3 regions of the Cytobacillus sp. EB106-05-05-XG126 genome follow, and region 3 is predicted to be linked to each of the others. Evidence: predicted binding sites of a transcription regulator. Region 3 holds the regulator's gene; each other region holds the start of a gene.
The links. The regulator Rex, encoded in region 3, represses fermentation and respiration genes when NADH is low (regulators of the CRP and FNR family bind a similar motif). The targets are predictions, from matches to a motif close to TTGTGAAATATTTCACAA.
Positions count from the first base shown of each region.

Region 1: the regulator Rex is predicted to act here: its motif matches at 2,581-2,598, upstream of pflB (formate C-acetyltransferase).
Region 2: the regulator Rex is predicted to act here: its motif matches at 2,993-3,010, upstream of AC3WTL_RS09770 (TIGR04053 family radical SAM/SPASM domain-containing protein).

Region 1 is NZ_JBYTDU010000001.1:1,054,181-1,059,445, forward strand. Features, by position in the region: gene pflA (pyruvate formate-lyase-activating protein) at 1-180, opposite strand, end outside; gene pflB (formate C-acetyltransferase) at 281-2,506, opposite strand; gene safA (SafA/ExsA family spore coat assembly protein) at 2,799-3,425, shown strand; gene AC3WTL_RS05290 (cupredoxin domain-containing protein) at 3,536-3,988, opposite strand; gene AC3WTL_RS05295 (response regulator transcription factor) at 4,137-5,265, shown strand, end outside.
Region 2 is NZ_JBYTDU010000001.1:1,969,584-1,974,848, reverse strand. Features, by position in the region: gene AC3WTL_RS09800 (BsuPI-related putative proteinase inhibitor) at 1-198, shown strand, start outside; gene AC3WTL_RS09795 (DUF3813 domain-containing protein) at 234-419, opposite strand; gene AC3WTL_RS09790 (hypothetical protein) at 422-574, opposite strand; gene AC3WTL_RS09785 (Cof-type HAD-IIB family hydrolase) at 698-1,516, opposite strand; gene AC3WTL_RS09780 (alpha/beta fold hydrolase) at 1,796-2,563, shown strand; gene AC3WTL_RS09775 (metal-sulfur cluster assembly factor) at 2,635-2,943, shown strand; gene AC3WTL_RS09770 (TIGR04053 family radical SAM/SPASM domain-containing protein) at 3,113-4,240, shown strand; gene AC3WTL_RS09765 (Crp/Fnr family transcriptional regulator) at 4,272-4,973, opposite strand; gene moaA (GTP 3',8-cyclase MoaA) at 5,259-5,265, shown strand, end outside.
Region 3 is NZ_JBYTDU010000019.1:3,175-8,439, reverse strand. Features, by position in the region: gene groL (chaperonin GroEL) at 1-277, opposite strand, end outside; gene groES (co-chaperone GroES) at 338-622, opposite strand; gene AC3WTL_RS23080 (CPBP family intramembrane glutamic endopeptidase) at 938-1,663, shown strand; gene AC3WTL_RS23075 (YdiK family protein) at 1,699-1,890, shown strand; gene AC3WTL_RS23070 (redox-sensing transcriptional repressor Rex) at 1,913-2,557, opposite strand; gene moaC (cyclic pyranopterin monophosphate synthase MoaC) at 2,585-3,067, opposite strand; gene AC3WTL_RS23060 (ABC transporter ATP-binding protein) at 3,259-5,184, shown strand.

The DNA.
Region 1 (5,265 bases), on a different contig from region 3:
GGATTGCAGGTCATTCATGATTTCTGAAACGGACATTTGCTTCCCTGTTCCAATTTCCCAAGTATCTGCATTATGGCAAAATTGACAGCGAAGGAGGCACCCCTGTGTAAAAATAACATACCGGATGCCTGGTCCGTCTACTGTACCGAATGTCTCTATTGAATGAATGTTGCCGTGCATGATCATCTTCCTTTCCATAAGCACCGGGGCAGCCGAAACTGCACCTTGCTAAAGCTTTTTGAACAAGGGGGCCGATTAAAATGGCGCGCCATCCGATTGGTTACATGGATTCATGGAATGTTCGATTTATTACATCAAGCTGCTGCTCTTTAGTCAGCTTAATGAAGTTTACTGCATAGCCTGAAACCCTGATGGTCAGCTGCGGATATTCCTCCGGATGTTCCATGGCATCCATAAGTGTTTCTTTATTGAATACATTGACATTTAAGTGATGCCCGGATTTTATGGCATAACCGTCGAGTATGGATACCAGATTGCGAACACGGCTTTCATCATCCTTTCCAAGTGCTTTAGGAACAATGGAGAAGGTGTTGCTGATGCCATCGAGCGCCTGTTTGTACGGTAATTTTGCAACAGAGGACAGGGAAGCAAGCGTTCCTTTCGTATCTCTTCCGTGCATTGGATTTGCACCTGGGGCAAATGGCTCTCCGGCACGCCGTCCATCAGGTGTATTGCCAGTTTTCTTGCCATATACCACATTTGATGTAATGGTTAATATCGACATCGTGTGCATAGAGTTTCTGTAAGTCTGATGCTTTCGCAGCTTCTTCATAAACCGTTCCACCAGGTCTATAGCGATGCTGTCGACGCGATCATCATTATTTCCGTATTTTGGAAAATCTCCTTCTGTTATAAAATCAATCACTATCCCGTTCTCATCACGAATTGCCTTAACGGTTGCATATTTGATGGCACTTAGCGAATCGGCCGCAACACTCAGACCCGCAATGCCAGTGGCCATTGTTCTGAGAATTTCGGAGTCATGCAAAGCCATTTCGATTCGTTCGTAGCTATATTTATCATGCATGTAATGAATGATATTCAGAGTATTAATATATAGGTCTGCCAGCCATTCCATCATGAAATCAAACTTCTCCATCACTTCCTCATATTGAAGGATGTCTGATGTTATTGGGGCATAGGCCGGGCCGACCTGAATGCCCAGTTTTTCATCCTTGCCGCCATTAATGCTATATAAGAGGGCCTTTGCAAGGTTGGCTCTTGCTCCGAAAAATTGCATTTGTTTTCCTAGTTCCATGGCAGAAACACAGCAGGCGATTCCATAATCATCGCCATACTCGGGAAGCATGATATCGTCGTTTTCGTATTGGATTGAACTTGTTTCGATTGACATCCTGGCACAATATTTTTTAAAGTTCTCAGGAAGCTTGGAGGACCATAATACCGTTAAGTTCGGTTCCGGAGCAGGACCAAGATTTCTAAGGGTATGAAGGAAGCGGAAAGAATTCTTTGTTACAAGCGGGCGGCCATCAAGCGCCATCCCGCCAATGGACTCTGTAACCCACGTAGGGTCACCGCTGAATAATTCATTATAATCAGGCGTTCTGGCGAATTTTACGAGACGCAGCTTCATGACAAAGTGATCAACCAGCTCCTGAGCTTCCGTCTCGGTAAGTACCCCGTTCTTAATGTCTCTTTCTATGAAAATATCAAGAAAAGTGGAAACACGGCCAAGACTCATAGCGGCACCATTTTGTTCCTTGATGGCAGCAAGATAAGCGAAATACAGCCACTGGAAAGCTTCAAGAGCATTTCCTGCAGGCTTTGATATATCAAAACCGTAGCTGTTTGCCAGCTGCTTCAGTTCCTTCAGAGCCCTGATCTGTTCTGAAATTTCTTCCCTCAATCGAATATTTTCTTCCGTCATTACACTTGAGGTCGATTTCATATCAGCTTTTTTCGCTTCAATCAAGCGGTCAGCCCCATAAAGGGCAACCCTGCGGTAATCTCCGATAATCCTGCCCCGGCCATATGCATCAGGCAGTCCGGTAATAATGCCAGCTTTACGGGCAAGCTTCATTTCATCCGTATAGGCATCAAACACGCCCTGGTTATGTGTTTTGCGATAGTCCGTAAATATCTTTTCAATGTCTTTGCTGGCTTCATAGCCGTATGCTTCACAGGCAGCCACAGCCATGCGGACTCCGCCAAATGGCTGAAGAGAGCGCTTAAACGGCTGATCAGTCTGGACACCTACAATTTTTTCTTTATCCTGAACGAGATAACCAGGTCCATGTGAGGTAATAGTGGAGACGATTTCTGTGTCCATATCGAGCACGCCGCCTTGTTCCCGCTCCTTTTTGGTGAGAGCCATTACTTTTTCCCATAATAATGATGTAGCTTCTGTAGGACCTTTCAAAAATGATTCATCCCCGGAAAAAGGTGTAAAGTTCTTTAATATAAAATCTCTAACATCAATTTCACGTGTCCAAATGCCTTCTTTAAAGCCGTTCCATCTTTCCATGCCAGTTCACCTCAAAGAGATTATTTGTATAACAGTTGTTACAACTTTACTATACTATCAATATAACAGATTTAATGTGAAATAAATCACAAACATTTTGAACGTATTGTGAAATATAGTTATTATGCAACTTCAGACAAAAAGTGTATTACAAAACCATCCAGAGTCTGTGAACTGTTATACACAGATGAAAATCCGACCATAAAAACTGATAGAAATTATATGAAATTCTTACATTCGGCGCCAACAATTACCTGTTTATTAGAGTAGAAGTTTTTGATTAAATATAAATATGAAAACACTATCAAAACTTTCATTCATTTTAATGTTGTCTGTCGCACTTGTCTTTGGATTCAATTTTGATGCAAAAGCATCAACAGTACATACCGTTCAGCCAGGGGATACGATGTGGAAGATTGCCATGAAGTATCATGTGGGTGTTCCTGAAATCATTAATGCCAACGGGCAGATTTCAAACCCGAACTTCATTTATCCCGGACAAAAGGTGAATATCCCTACTCTTTCAAAAGCCACAACAGGCGTTGAAGAACAAGTAGTTCAGCTTGTTAACCAGGAAAGGGCAAAGTACGGATTAAAGCCGCTGAAATCAAATTGGGAGCTTGCGAGAGTAGCAAGGTACAAATCTCAGGATATGATTAATAAGAGATATTTCGATCATAACTCACCTACATACGGAAGCCCGTTTGATATGATGAAGAGCTTCGGAATTACCTACAGAACTGCTGGGGAAAACATTGCTGCCGGGCAAAGAACTCCTCAGGAAGTGGTAACAGCGTGGATGAACAGTGAGGGTCACCGCAAAAATATCCTATCTGCGAACTTCACAGAAATCGGAGTAGGTTACGCACAGGGCGGAACTTACGGACACTATTGGACACAAATGTTTATTGGGAGATAAGAGGAAAAGCTCCAGCGCCTTGCCCACCCCCGACACCTCGAGGGGGCAAGCTGCTTGCGCTAGACAGTAAAGAAAAGCACCGGAATAATCCGGTGCTTTTGCTTTGCCCATTAATCTACTACAATATAAGCAATCATAGGTCCGCTATTATCCTTATCCGGATGAGTAAGACAAATAAGACGGTATACGCCTTCTTTATCAAATTGAAGAGGGACCACTGTTTCTTCGGCTTTCTTTACAACACCCTTAATATCGGTTCCTTCGATGATATAAGGATGTTCCATTCCGTTGACTCCCCAAATCTTCAGGTTAACCTTTTCATCTTTTTCCAGAAAAATGGTTCCCGGATCCCAGCGATATGCTTCGATTTCCTTGCCATCAGGCAGCTTGGCTTTAAATTCTCCTGTAACCATATGGATTTCCCGGACTTTTTCGCCTTCGTTCTGGTTTAATACCGCCAAACTGTCAGACTTTGAAAAAAACCATACAGATGCAGAAACAATGACTGAAAATATGATGACAAAGACAATGATGCTGCGTTTCTTTAATACAAGAAAAGGCATGGTCATACTCCTTCCAAAATTAGTTGTCCATATATAGATATGCTTTAAGGGCATCATAACTTGTCTACTATTTGCGGGATTTTTCCGATTTTTCTTTACAGCTGCTGAAAAATTATTTCATAATAGATTTAAGAAAGGAAGTGGCAGCATGTACAAGGTACTTGTGGCCAATCGGGATGAGTACGATACAAAGGGTATAGAGTGGCTGTTGAAATCTTCCATGAACGCATGGGATGTGGAGTCTGCTGAAGATGAGGCAGGGCTTATTAAAAAGCTTGAGACTTTTCAGCCCGATCTGCTGATTTTTGAACTTGATCTGATAAAGGAAGATAGATACAGCTCTTTCTTAAAAACCATTCAAATTATAGGGCCGGATCTTATTGCACTTACAATGGAAGCGACCTTTGCACAGGCAAAGCGAGCCATTGACATGGGTGTAGCCGATTTGATACTTAAGCCCATTTCAGCTGATATTTTATTGAAATCTGCACGAAACATTCAGAGGCGACAAAAGCTGAAAGCTCCAGCTGCTGAAAAAAGCTCCAGCATAAAAGCAGATAAAAATTTCAATTACCAGGATATATTTTTAGAAACGAAAGATCCGGCAGAGCCTTTTCTTTCCATTGGCATAAAAACTGAAAATGTGCTCGAGCTTCCAATTTTATATGAATTTCTGGAAAGCTATGCGTTCCAGAAACGAGTCGATTATTTTATTTTAAGTGACATGGTATTGATAATTGCTGAAAAATCGGGCGTATCGTGGAAAGAGGAAAGCGTCAAATTTATGAGGAATTGGCAGGAAACCTCACCTGAACCAATTGCCATCAGCATTCATACTGGCCAGGAAGGTCAGAATACTCTCAAAAGCCATTATGATGCGAATAGAAAACTGATGGAGTTAACATTTTTCAGGGGGTTTAATCAGGTAATTGAGGAAGCATCGCTGCCTAAATGGCTTTCAATTGATCCGTTCTTAACTCCCGAGGAACAGAGCAGCTGGATTGATTTCCTGAATCAGGCTGATTTAGAAGGGATCAAATCATGGTTTTCCAAAGAATTTCTTATATTGGAAGATCCATATCCGGAACCCGGCCTAATCAGAATCCGGCTGACCAGTATTCTTGCGCAAATCCGCAGGCATATGAAGACATTCCGCCTTGCGGACGGAGAAATGGAGAAGGAATACCTTCGTTTATTCCAGACGATCCTATATTCGCCATTGATCTACCGGATTATTAACAAAATGATCAGCTTCATTTCATATGTGTTTGAGACCA
Region 2 (5,265 bases), on a different contig from region 3:
GTTGAAGACGGCCATAATGAGCTGCAGTCTGAAAAGACCATATTGGCTTCATCAAATGATTGGAAGAGCTTTAGGATAAAGATAAGCCTTCCTTCTGAAAACATACCTGAAAACGGAACAGTGGTTTTGCATTTATATGAAAAAGATGAAGACGGAGATATTATGAATTCTTATCCTGTTATACTGGAAAGCAATTAAAAAGAGCTGGCAGCCATTGAGGCCGCCAGCTCTTTTTAGCGATACTGCGAATATTTTTCAAGTTCCTGCTGCATCTCCCGGAGCTGAGCCTGTTCAGCCGCTGTGGAGTTGGCAAATGCAGAACTTAAAGCATTTTTCGCCCGGGAAACAGTTTCTTCGCCTGCAGAATTTTTGGCTATTTCCACATATTTTCTGGCTTCCTGAAATAATCTGTTACCCATCGCTATATTCCTCCGAGGGATGATTCTTTCACATTAGCTAGTTTTTGGGCTTCCGCCTCAGCATAGGTCATGTGGTACGGGATACGCTCATCATGCTTACTAACAGTATCAGCACCCTGTTGAACGAAGCGTTTTGATTTATTACGTTTACCCATTCGAATCCCCTCCATGAAAGAGTTTGAAGCCGCAATTGGGCTGCTTCATCTTTAGTATGCTCTAAAGGAAGGATTTAAAAAGGGGATTTAATGGTTTCAATTTAATTCCTTTTGGTCAGCTGCTTAAAGAGCTTTAAGATTTAATAAGTCATTTAGATAAATGCCGATTCCATCTTCCTCATTGGTTAATGTGACCTCTTTGGCAATATTTTTCACCTGGTCGATCGCATTGCCCATGGCAATCCCGTAGCCTGCAAATTCAAGCATTTCGAGATCATTGTCCTCATCGCCAAAAGCAATGATCCGCTCGGGCGGTATTTGGAAATAATCAGCTGCTTTTTTGAGGCCAACAGCTTTATTCAGTCCCGTTTTCACGATTTCAATGACATGCCAGGGAGCCGCCCATCTGCGGTGGTCAATTACTTCGGCATGGACCTCGGAAAGATGATTTCTGATGGATTTTACATGTTCCTCATCAGTATGTATCAGCATGCTTGTCGGATTATCTTTTAAGTAACTGCGCAAATCTCCGGTCGTAATATTCGGATCGCCAAAACCGAAGATGTCGAGAAGCTTCTCATCATGGTAGTGCAAATAAACATCATCAATAACTTCTGCCACGATATTATGAATAGTATAGCTATTAACGGCTTCGACAATTTCCTTTGCCACGTTCATTTGCAGTGGTGTGTGGTAAACACCCCAATTATGGTCTTTAGGATGATGTATGTATGCACCATTGAAATTGACAATCGGCGTAGTCAAACCCATTTCACGATAGTATATTTCACTCGAGCGAAATGGCCTTCCAGTGGCAATCATTACTTCATGCCCTTGTTCACGTGCCTTTTGAATAATCATTTTAGTTTTAGCCGAGATGGTTTTGTCATCTTTTAATAATGTGCCATCAAGGTCCAATGCAATTAAATGTTTTTCTGCCATAAGATCTCCTTCTAAGCGCTCAGCACTTTTATAATAATAATGTAATTGCAGCCAGCGGACTGCAGCGCATTGCTTATATTGAAGTATGCCCCGCTTTTCTTTTAAGTGTAAAGGTTTTGGAAAAGAAAAGTCCACATGTTAAACTGAAAATATAGAAAGAATTTACATAAGACAAGAGCTTAAGCTTTTACAAAATCATTTTATACATATATGTTATCAATATTATAATAATTTTGTAAAAAAATTCATCTTGGTACAACAGGTTTAGGAGGAAAAAATGTGGTTGTTATTGAGCGTAAGCTTATCAGAGAAATTCCTGTTCTTGAACTTGCCAGACAGGAAATAAAAGGGGAACCCCTGCCTTTTATCATTTTTGTTCATGGGTTTACGAGTGCCAAAGAACATAATCTGCATTATGCCTATCTGCTTGCAGAAAAGGGGTTTAGGGTAGTGCTGCCGGACACCTTATTTCATGGGGAAAGATCCGAGGGCTTATCAGGCAGCGATTTAAACTTCAAGCTTTGGGATATTGTTCTGAATACCATTGCGGAATTGAACATAATCAGGAATGTCTATGAGGATAGGGACCTGATTGACCAGGGAAGAATAGGGCTTGTGGGCACCTCCATGGGGGGAATAGTCACTTTGGGCGCCCTGACACAGTATGACTGGGTCAAAACTGCAGTTAGCCTTATGGGTATGCCATATTATGAAAAGTTTGCTCAGCTTCAGCTTGATGAACTTAAGAAAAATAATATTAAGGTTCCGCTCACAAATGAAGAACTTGCAGATCTTCTGAGAATCCTTAGGGAGCGTGATCTGAGCCTTCAGCCAGAAAAGCTTGGCGGAAGGCCGCTCATGTTCTGGCATGGCAAGAAGGACCCGGTTGTTCCTTATTCCTATACATACCAATTTTATGAGACCATCCAGCCCCTGTATAGTGACTCACCTGAAAACCTCCTGTTTATATCAGATGAACAGGCGGGGCATAAAGTCAGCAGGGAGGGGCTGCTTGAAACAGTTAAATGGTTTGAGGAACATTTATAACCTGTATTTTTTCAATTCATTTAAATTTTTGTTAAGATAAAGATAGTAAATAATGAAGGAGTGCTGCAGATATGGATCAGGATTTAAAAGACAGCATAATGGGTGCACTGGAGCTTGTAGTAGACCCTGAGCTGGGGATAGACATTGTAAATTTAGGCTTGGTATATGATGTGAAAATGGAAGAGGAAGGGAAAGCTATAGTTGATATGACTCTTACTTCCATGGGCTGTCCTTTGGCAGGCACAATTGTTGAACAAGTAAAGTCAGCGCTGGCAGATATCCCTGAAGTAAAAGACACTGAAGTGAATATTGTCTGGAACCCGCCTTGGTCCAAGGACAAAATGTCCCGCTATGCAAAAATTGCACTTGGCGTACGATAAAATTTAAGCTCAAAACAGCAGGAGTATTTCCTGCTGTTTTTTTGTGCCCTTGTGAGGTAGTTCACTTATTTCACATGCCGATTATCCTATAATAACAATGGAAAGACAAAATATAGTTGCTTTGCGTTGACAAATGGCAGGGAGTAAGGCCATTAAGGAGGCATTACTAATGGGATTTGATAGAGATTTTAATAAAGACCCTTTTATTGTGATATGGGAATTAACAAGGGCATGCCAGCTAAAATGTCTGCACTGCCGTGCGGAGGCACAATATAGGAGAGATCCGAGAGAACTTTCCTTTGAAGAAGGAATGGCCCTGATTGACCAAATCAGGGAAATGAATAATCCTATGCTTGTGTTTACGGGTGGAGATCCATTAATGAGGCAGGATGTATTCGACATTGCCGAATATGCAGTGAAAAAGGGCGTTCGTGTCTCCATGACGCCCAGTGCGACACCAAATGTAACGAAAGAAGCTATTGAAAAAGCCAAACAGGTCGGTTTAGCTCGATGGGCGTTCAGCCTTGATGGGCCAAATGCAGAAATTCACGACCACTTTAGAGGGACTTCCGGTTCCTACGATTTAACGATTGAAAGGATTAAATATCTGCACGAGCTTGAAATTCCAGTCCAGATTAATACAGTGATCTCACGTTATAATATCGATTACCTTGAGGAAATGGCACAGGTTGTAGAAGAACTCAAATGTGTTCTTTGGAGTGTGTTCTTCCTCGTCCCAACAGGGAGAGGGCAGGAAAAGGATATGATCTCACCGGTTGAGCATGAGAAGGTTTTTACATGGCTGTATAACTTAAGCAAAAAGGTTTCCTTCGATATTAAGACAACAGCTGCCCAGCATTATCGCCGAGTTGTCATTCAGCAAAAAATGAAGGAAGCAAAAGATCAAAATGAGGATATTCAATATCTCGATGCACTTACACAGCAAGGGCTGACGGGTTCTATAGATGGTTTAGGCAGGGCGCCTAAAGGAGTAAATGACGGAAACGGGTTTGTTTTCATTTCACACGTTGGGGACGTTTATCCAAGCGGGCTTTTGCCTGTTAAAGCAGGAAATGTAAGGGAACAGCCGCTCGCTGAAATATACAGGGAATCACCCATCTTTAAAGATCTCAGAAATCCTGATAAATATAAAGGGAAATGCGGCCAATGCGAATTCCGTTATGTTTGCGGAGGATCGAGATCACGTGCATTTGCCATGACAGGGGATTATATGGAAAGCGAGCCGTTTTGTGTATATATTCCTAAGGCACTTAGAACGAAAGCAGCAAAAGCATAAAGGAGTAAAGGAGTGCATCATGACTGCACTCCTATTCAATGCTGCAGTATACGGCAGGGCAATTTTCACAGCCTATTTCATTTTTTAAATACTCTAGATCTTTAACTGTAATTTTTCCATTTATTATTGAAATAATGCCGTCCTTCTTCAGTTCGCCCAGTATCCGGTTGGTGCTCTCTCTGGAGGTGCCGCAGAAATTTCCAAGTTCCTGATTCGTAAGTGGCAGATCAATGAGTATGCCGTCATTTACTTTTATTCCATAGCTGTTAGTCATTCTGATAAGAGTTGAATACAGGGCACCTTTTTTTCCATTGAGCACGAGATCTCTGAATTTGGTCTGTGTATTGCGGAAATGGTCGCTCATCCATTTCATAAATTCATAGGCCAGAGTACTATTTTTAAAAATCTCCTTTTCCAGGACATCTTTTTTTATTACAGCTACCTCACCAGCTTCAAGAACTAAAGCATTCAATAAATATTTAGGATCGCTGGTAAATAAGGTCAGCTCACCAATGATTTCATTTTCCCCGCATAGCCTGAAGGTGAGTTCCCTGCCGTCCGCTGTTATCTTGCTGATTTGAATCTTGCCGGAAAGGATGATATATAGCTCATCAGCATCCATGCCTTCCTGAAAAATATAAGCCCCTTTCTGTGTTTTCATATGCCGGTCAGCGAAATGAAGAAGCTCTTTAATCTCAATGGAATGTGTCTGTTTAATGGCTGTATGAGCCATGGGAATCCTCCTTCATATAACAACTGTCTTTTCTCACAATAATATCATTTGTATAGTGAAAACATTGCCGGCTTTTGTGTCTTTATTGTGGCATTTTCTATAGAAATGGTCAGTCTTAACTAATAAACAGCAATTCCCTATTAACATTACAGCGATTGTATGTTCTAATAGTAAAAGCCCTTAATTTGAGATACTGGGTTATTTCTGTTATTTTAAGGGAAAGGCTAAAATATACCTCTGTATAGAAAGCTTAATAAAGTCACTCTTTAAATGGAGTTGAACGGAATGGCTA
Region 3 (5,265 bases):
CAGTTGCAGTTGTTGTACCGTCACCGGCAACATCATTTGTTTTGCTTGCTACTTCAGCAACAAGCTTCGCACCCATGTTTTCGAAAGCATCTTCAAGTTCGATTTCCTTCGCAATTGTCACACCATCATTAGTGATTAATGGAGAACCGAATTTCTTCTCAAGAACCACGTTGCGTCCTTTAGGTCCAAGAGTTACTTTTACCGCATTTGCAAGGGAATCTACACCGCGAAGCATGGCGCGGCGGGCTTCTTCACTAAATTTAATCTCTTTAGCCATTGATAAAAACCTCCTCAAAAATTTTAACTTTATCTTTTAATAATCTGTCTGGAACGGCGATTAGCCAATTACAGCAAGAATGTCATTTTCACGTAAAATTAAATATTCTTTGCCTTCGTACTTTACTTCAGTACCAGCATATTTTGAGAAGATGATACGGTCGCCGTCAGCAACTTCAAGGGCAACACGCTCACCATTTTCAAGAACGCGGCCAGTCCCCACAGCTACAACTTTGCCTTCTTGAGGCTTCTCTTTAGCAGTGTCCGGCAGTACGATGCCGCTTGCAGTTTTTTCTTCAGTTTCAACAAGCTCGATAATGATTCGATCACCTAGTGGCTTTAACAAGTGAAACAACCTCCTCAAATAATATGTAAATATTTTTATTTATTAGCACTCTCTCTGTATGAGTGCTAACACAATTATTATATTAATGAATCTCCTTTCTATTTGCAAGGGTGAAGCTTAAATTTTTTATAAAAAAATTCATTCGTGCCTGCACGCTATTTTTCGACACGGACAACCTCTTAAGTATGCTGCAGAAACACATATTTTAACCATAACAGGTCTCTCCTTGGTGCTGATATTTGAAACCCGCTCCATATAAAGAGTACAATGGCTTTAGGACTTGTTTCCAACACTCAGATTAAGGAGTAAAACATTTTGAAGAAGGAATACTGGATTATATTAATCGCCTATATTGCCATGCAGCTTTCAAGCTTATTTGGCGTTCCGCTCGTTTTATTAGCTGCCGATGCCCTGGGACAGAATCCAGAGAATATGCAGATTCTTGCTGTGGCCTACTGGCTCGTAATCAGTTTCACAATCACGCTGATCATTACGCTTCTATTACTAAGGAAAGAAATGAAACGGGGATTGGATAGGGATGCCTCTTCTGTTGCAGGCTCTGTGGGCTGGGCTATTGGAGGCATATTCTTGGCCCTGATTGCTCAAGCTACTGCTGCAAGTATTGAAAACCTGATTGGCATTGAAATGGGATCTGAAAATACACAGCAGATTATCAGGATTATTGAAGCATCGCCAATCGTCATTTTAATCAGTTCGGTCATCGGGCCAATCCTTGAGGAAATCGTCTTTAGAAAGATTATTTTTGGCTCTCTTCATAAGCGCTTCAACTTCTTCCTTTCAGCCCTGATCAGCTCGGTCATTTTTGCTCTGGCCCATTTTGAGCCTGAACATGTACTGTTATACTCAGCAATGGGATTCACCTTTGCCTTTTTATATGTCAAGACGAAGCGGATCATCGTGCCGATTTTTGCCCATGTGGCGATGAACACCTTCGTCGCGGTTGTTCAGCTGAATCAGGATAATATACAAAAGTGGTTAAAGGAAATGGAAAACATGCAGAGCTTTATCAGCTTTTTCTAGCTGGAGAAATGTTTTAAACGTACTGGGGGATTATCATGAGAAGCACACCTTTGTTTTCAGGCTTTATTTACATCCTTCTCGGATGTCTTTTCACCTTTATAGCCATCCAGAATACCCAGCGGGAAGAAACCTGGGGATTCTTTACTTATTTTCTTATCTTAATTGCCACATTTGATTTTGCCACCGGTCTACGGATGGTTGGCCAGCATTTTAAAATGAAAAAATGAGCCCGCAAAAGGCTCATTTTTTTTACACTTCTTCAGGATAATTTTTCAGAAAATAAACCAATGACTGCAATTCCACTGCCAGATCGATATGGTGAATCCGAATCGAGGACGGCACAGTGAGCCTCGCGGGTGTAAAGTTAAGGATTCCTTTTATTTTCGCATTCACCATCCGATCGGTAATCGTCTGGGCAGGCGGTGCAGGCACCGTTAGAATCGCAACCTGAATATTATTTTTAACTATCACTTCTTCAAGGTCATCCATATGATGGACCGGCACATCGCCGATTTTCGTGCCAACCTTGCTCTTATCCACATCAAATGCCACTTCTATTTTCGTATTATTATTTTTAAGAAAATTATAGTTAAGAAAGGCTGTACCTAAATTCCCTACCCCGACCAAAGCGACTTTGGTAAGCTCGTCCTGGTCAAGAGTCTTCCGAAAGAAGCCCAGCAGGTAATTCACATTATATCCATAGCCTTTTTTCCCTAACGCACCGAAGTACGAAAAGTCACGGCGAATCGTTGCAGAATCCACTTTAACCGCCTCACTCAATTCTGCTGATGAGACTCTTTGTTTGCCGGAGGAATGAAGGTTTTTTAGGAAGCGGTAATATAAAGGCAGCCGTTTAGCTGTTGCCTGCGGTATCTTAATTGGTTCATTGGCCATTCGTCCATCCCCATTTCTTATGATGAATTAATTTCGTTTAAAATCTCCGTTTTTGCCGCCTGTTTTCTCTATTAAAAAGGTTGGCCCAATTACCATTCCTTTATCTACAGCCTTGCACATATCATAAACGGTCAGCGCACAGACAGAAGCAGCTGTTAACGCTTCCATTTCCACACCCGTATTTCCTTTTGTTTTAACAGAAGCTGTAATGATGAGGTCGTACTCTTCCTCTTCTGCTTTCCATGAAAATGAAATGTCCACACCTTTAAGCGGCAGCGGATGGCACATCGGAATAATGTCCCATGTTTTCTTGCTCGCCATAATGCCTGCCGTTTGTGCAACAGCAAGTACATCCCCTTTTTTCATGGAGTTGGATGTGATCTTCTCGTATATCTCCTGATTCACCGTAATACTTGACTGAGCGATGGCCGTCCTTGCCGTCTCAGGCTTATCGCTGACATCTACCATTTTTGCCCTGCCCTCTTGATTAAAATGAGTAAAATCCGCCATTTAAAAACACCTCTCTTCAAAATCATACACTATTTTTCCGTTACTTTGTATGTGCTTTGTAAGGTTCTTCACATATTTATTTACCTTTTTTTATGATTCAATGCCCTTCAGGTGTGCTTATAGTCCTGTCTCCTTTATTGCCGAACATATATGAATGAGTTACACTTACTCTATACCCGAGGTGAAAGAACATGATACTATTACAAGTCAATCAGCTGGCAAAAAGTTTTGGAGCTGATCCCATTTTAACGAATATAAAGCTTGAAGTACAAACCAGGGACCGGATTGCCCTTGTAGGGCGCAATGGTGCAGGAAAATCCACCCTTTTGAAAATAATTGCCGGACACATGGCATATGATTCCGGTGAGATTATAAAGCCAAAGGAAGTAACCATTGGCTATCTTGCACAAAATACCGGACTGGAATCGGAATTATCCATTTGGGATGAAATGCTGACTGTTTTCAGTCATTTGCAGAAGCAGGAAAAACAGCTCCGCAACCTTGAAGAACAAATGGCAGATTCCGATATCCTCAGTAATTCTGATGCCTATGAACGCGTATTGAAAGATTACGACAAACTTCAGGTTGATTTCAAAGAAAATGGCGGCTATCAATATGAAGCAGATATCCGTTCCATTCTCCATGGACTCAATTTCAGCTCATTGGGCTATGATACTAAAATTTCGTCATTGAGCGGCGGACAGCGAACAAGGTTGGCCCTTGGTAAACTTCTGCTGACAAAGCCTGATATTTTAATTCTGGATGAGCCTACCAACCACCTTGATATTGAAACATTATCGTGGCTTGAACAATACCTCCAGGGATACAGCGGTGCTATTCTAATCGTATCACATGACCGGTATTTCCTTGATAAGGTCGTTTCCCAGGTTTACGAGATTTCCCGCCACCAAATAAGAAAGTACCCGGGAAACTACAGTTCCTATTTGGATCAAAAAGCCGCTAATTTTGAAAAAGAAATGAAGCAATTCGAGAAACAGCAGGAAGAAATCGCTAAGCTGCAGGACTTCATTCAGCGAAACCTCGCCCGGGCCTCCACAACCAAAAGGGCACAAAGCCGCAGAAAGCAGCTGGCCAGAATGGACGTGATGGACAGGCCGTTTGGAGACGAGAAGTCAGCTTCCTTTGGGTTTGACATCGAGCGTCAGTCGGGCAATGAGGTTTTAAATATTCATTCTTTAGCTATAGGCTATGAAGAGAAAGTCAGCGAGAATATTTCAATGCGGCTGGCAAGAGGCGACAGCATTGCACTAGTAGGACCAAATGGAATCGGCAAGTCCACATTGCTTAAAACCATCATCAAAAAAATCCCTTCTTTTTCAGGGGAGATTCAGTACGGTTCCAATGTGACAATTGGCTACTATGACCAGGAACAGGCAGAGCTCACAAGCAACAAAAGAGTCCTGAACGAATTATGGGATGAATACCCGCTGAAACCGGAAAAAGAAATCAGGACCATACTTGGGAACTTTCTCTTCTCAGGTGATGATGTTCTTAAAACCGTTTCAACACTGAGTGGCGGTGAAAAGGCCCGGCTCGCACTTGCAAAGCTTATGATGCAGAAATCCAATTTCTTAATTCTGGACGAGCCTACAAACCACTTGGACCTGGACAGCAAGGAAATTCTTGAAAATGCATTGATCGATTATCCCGGAACCATTCTCTTCGTCTCTCATGACCGCTATTTTATCAACAGAATTACAACAAAAGTAGTTGAACTTTCTGGAAGCGGGGCAACTGAATATCTTGGCGATTATGATTATTATGTAGAAAAAAAGCAGGAGCAGGAGGAATTGCTTGCACTTAATGAGCAAGTTGACACCACCGCATCGCTGCCTGTTAAGCAGGACAAAAATAATTATCAGCTGGATAAAGAAGCTAAAAAGCTCGAACGCCAGCGAAAAAGAAGAATGGAAGAAATTGAAGAACAAATAGAAGCCTTAGAAACAGTAATAGATGCTAATGATCAGCTTCTCTGTGATCCGAATGTTTATCAGGACCATGAAAAGGTGATGGAAATTACGAATGAAACAGATGGAGCAAAAGCAAAGCTGGAAGAATTGATGGAAGAATGGACTCTTTTAGCTGAAGAGGATTAAAATAATATTCATAACTTTTAGACTGGTAGAATAGTCACTGCCAGTCTTTTTTATTATCCACAGAGATAATCACAAGAAAAA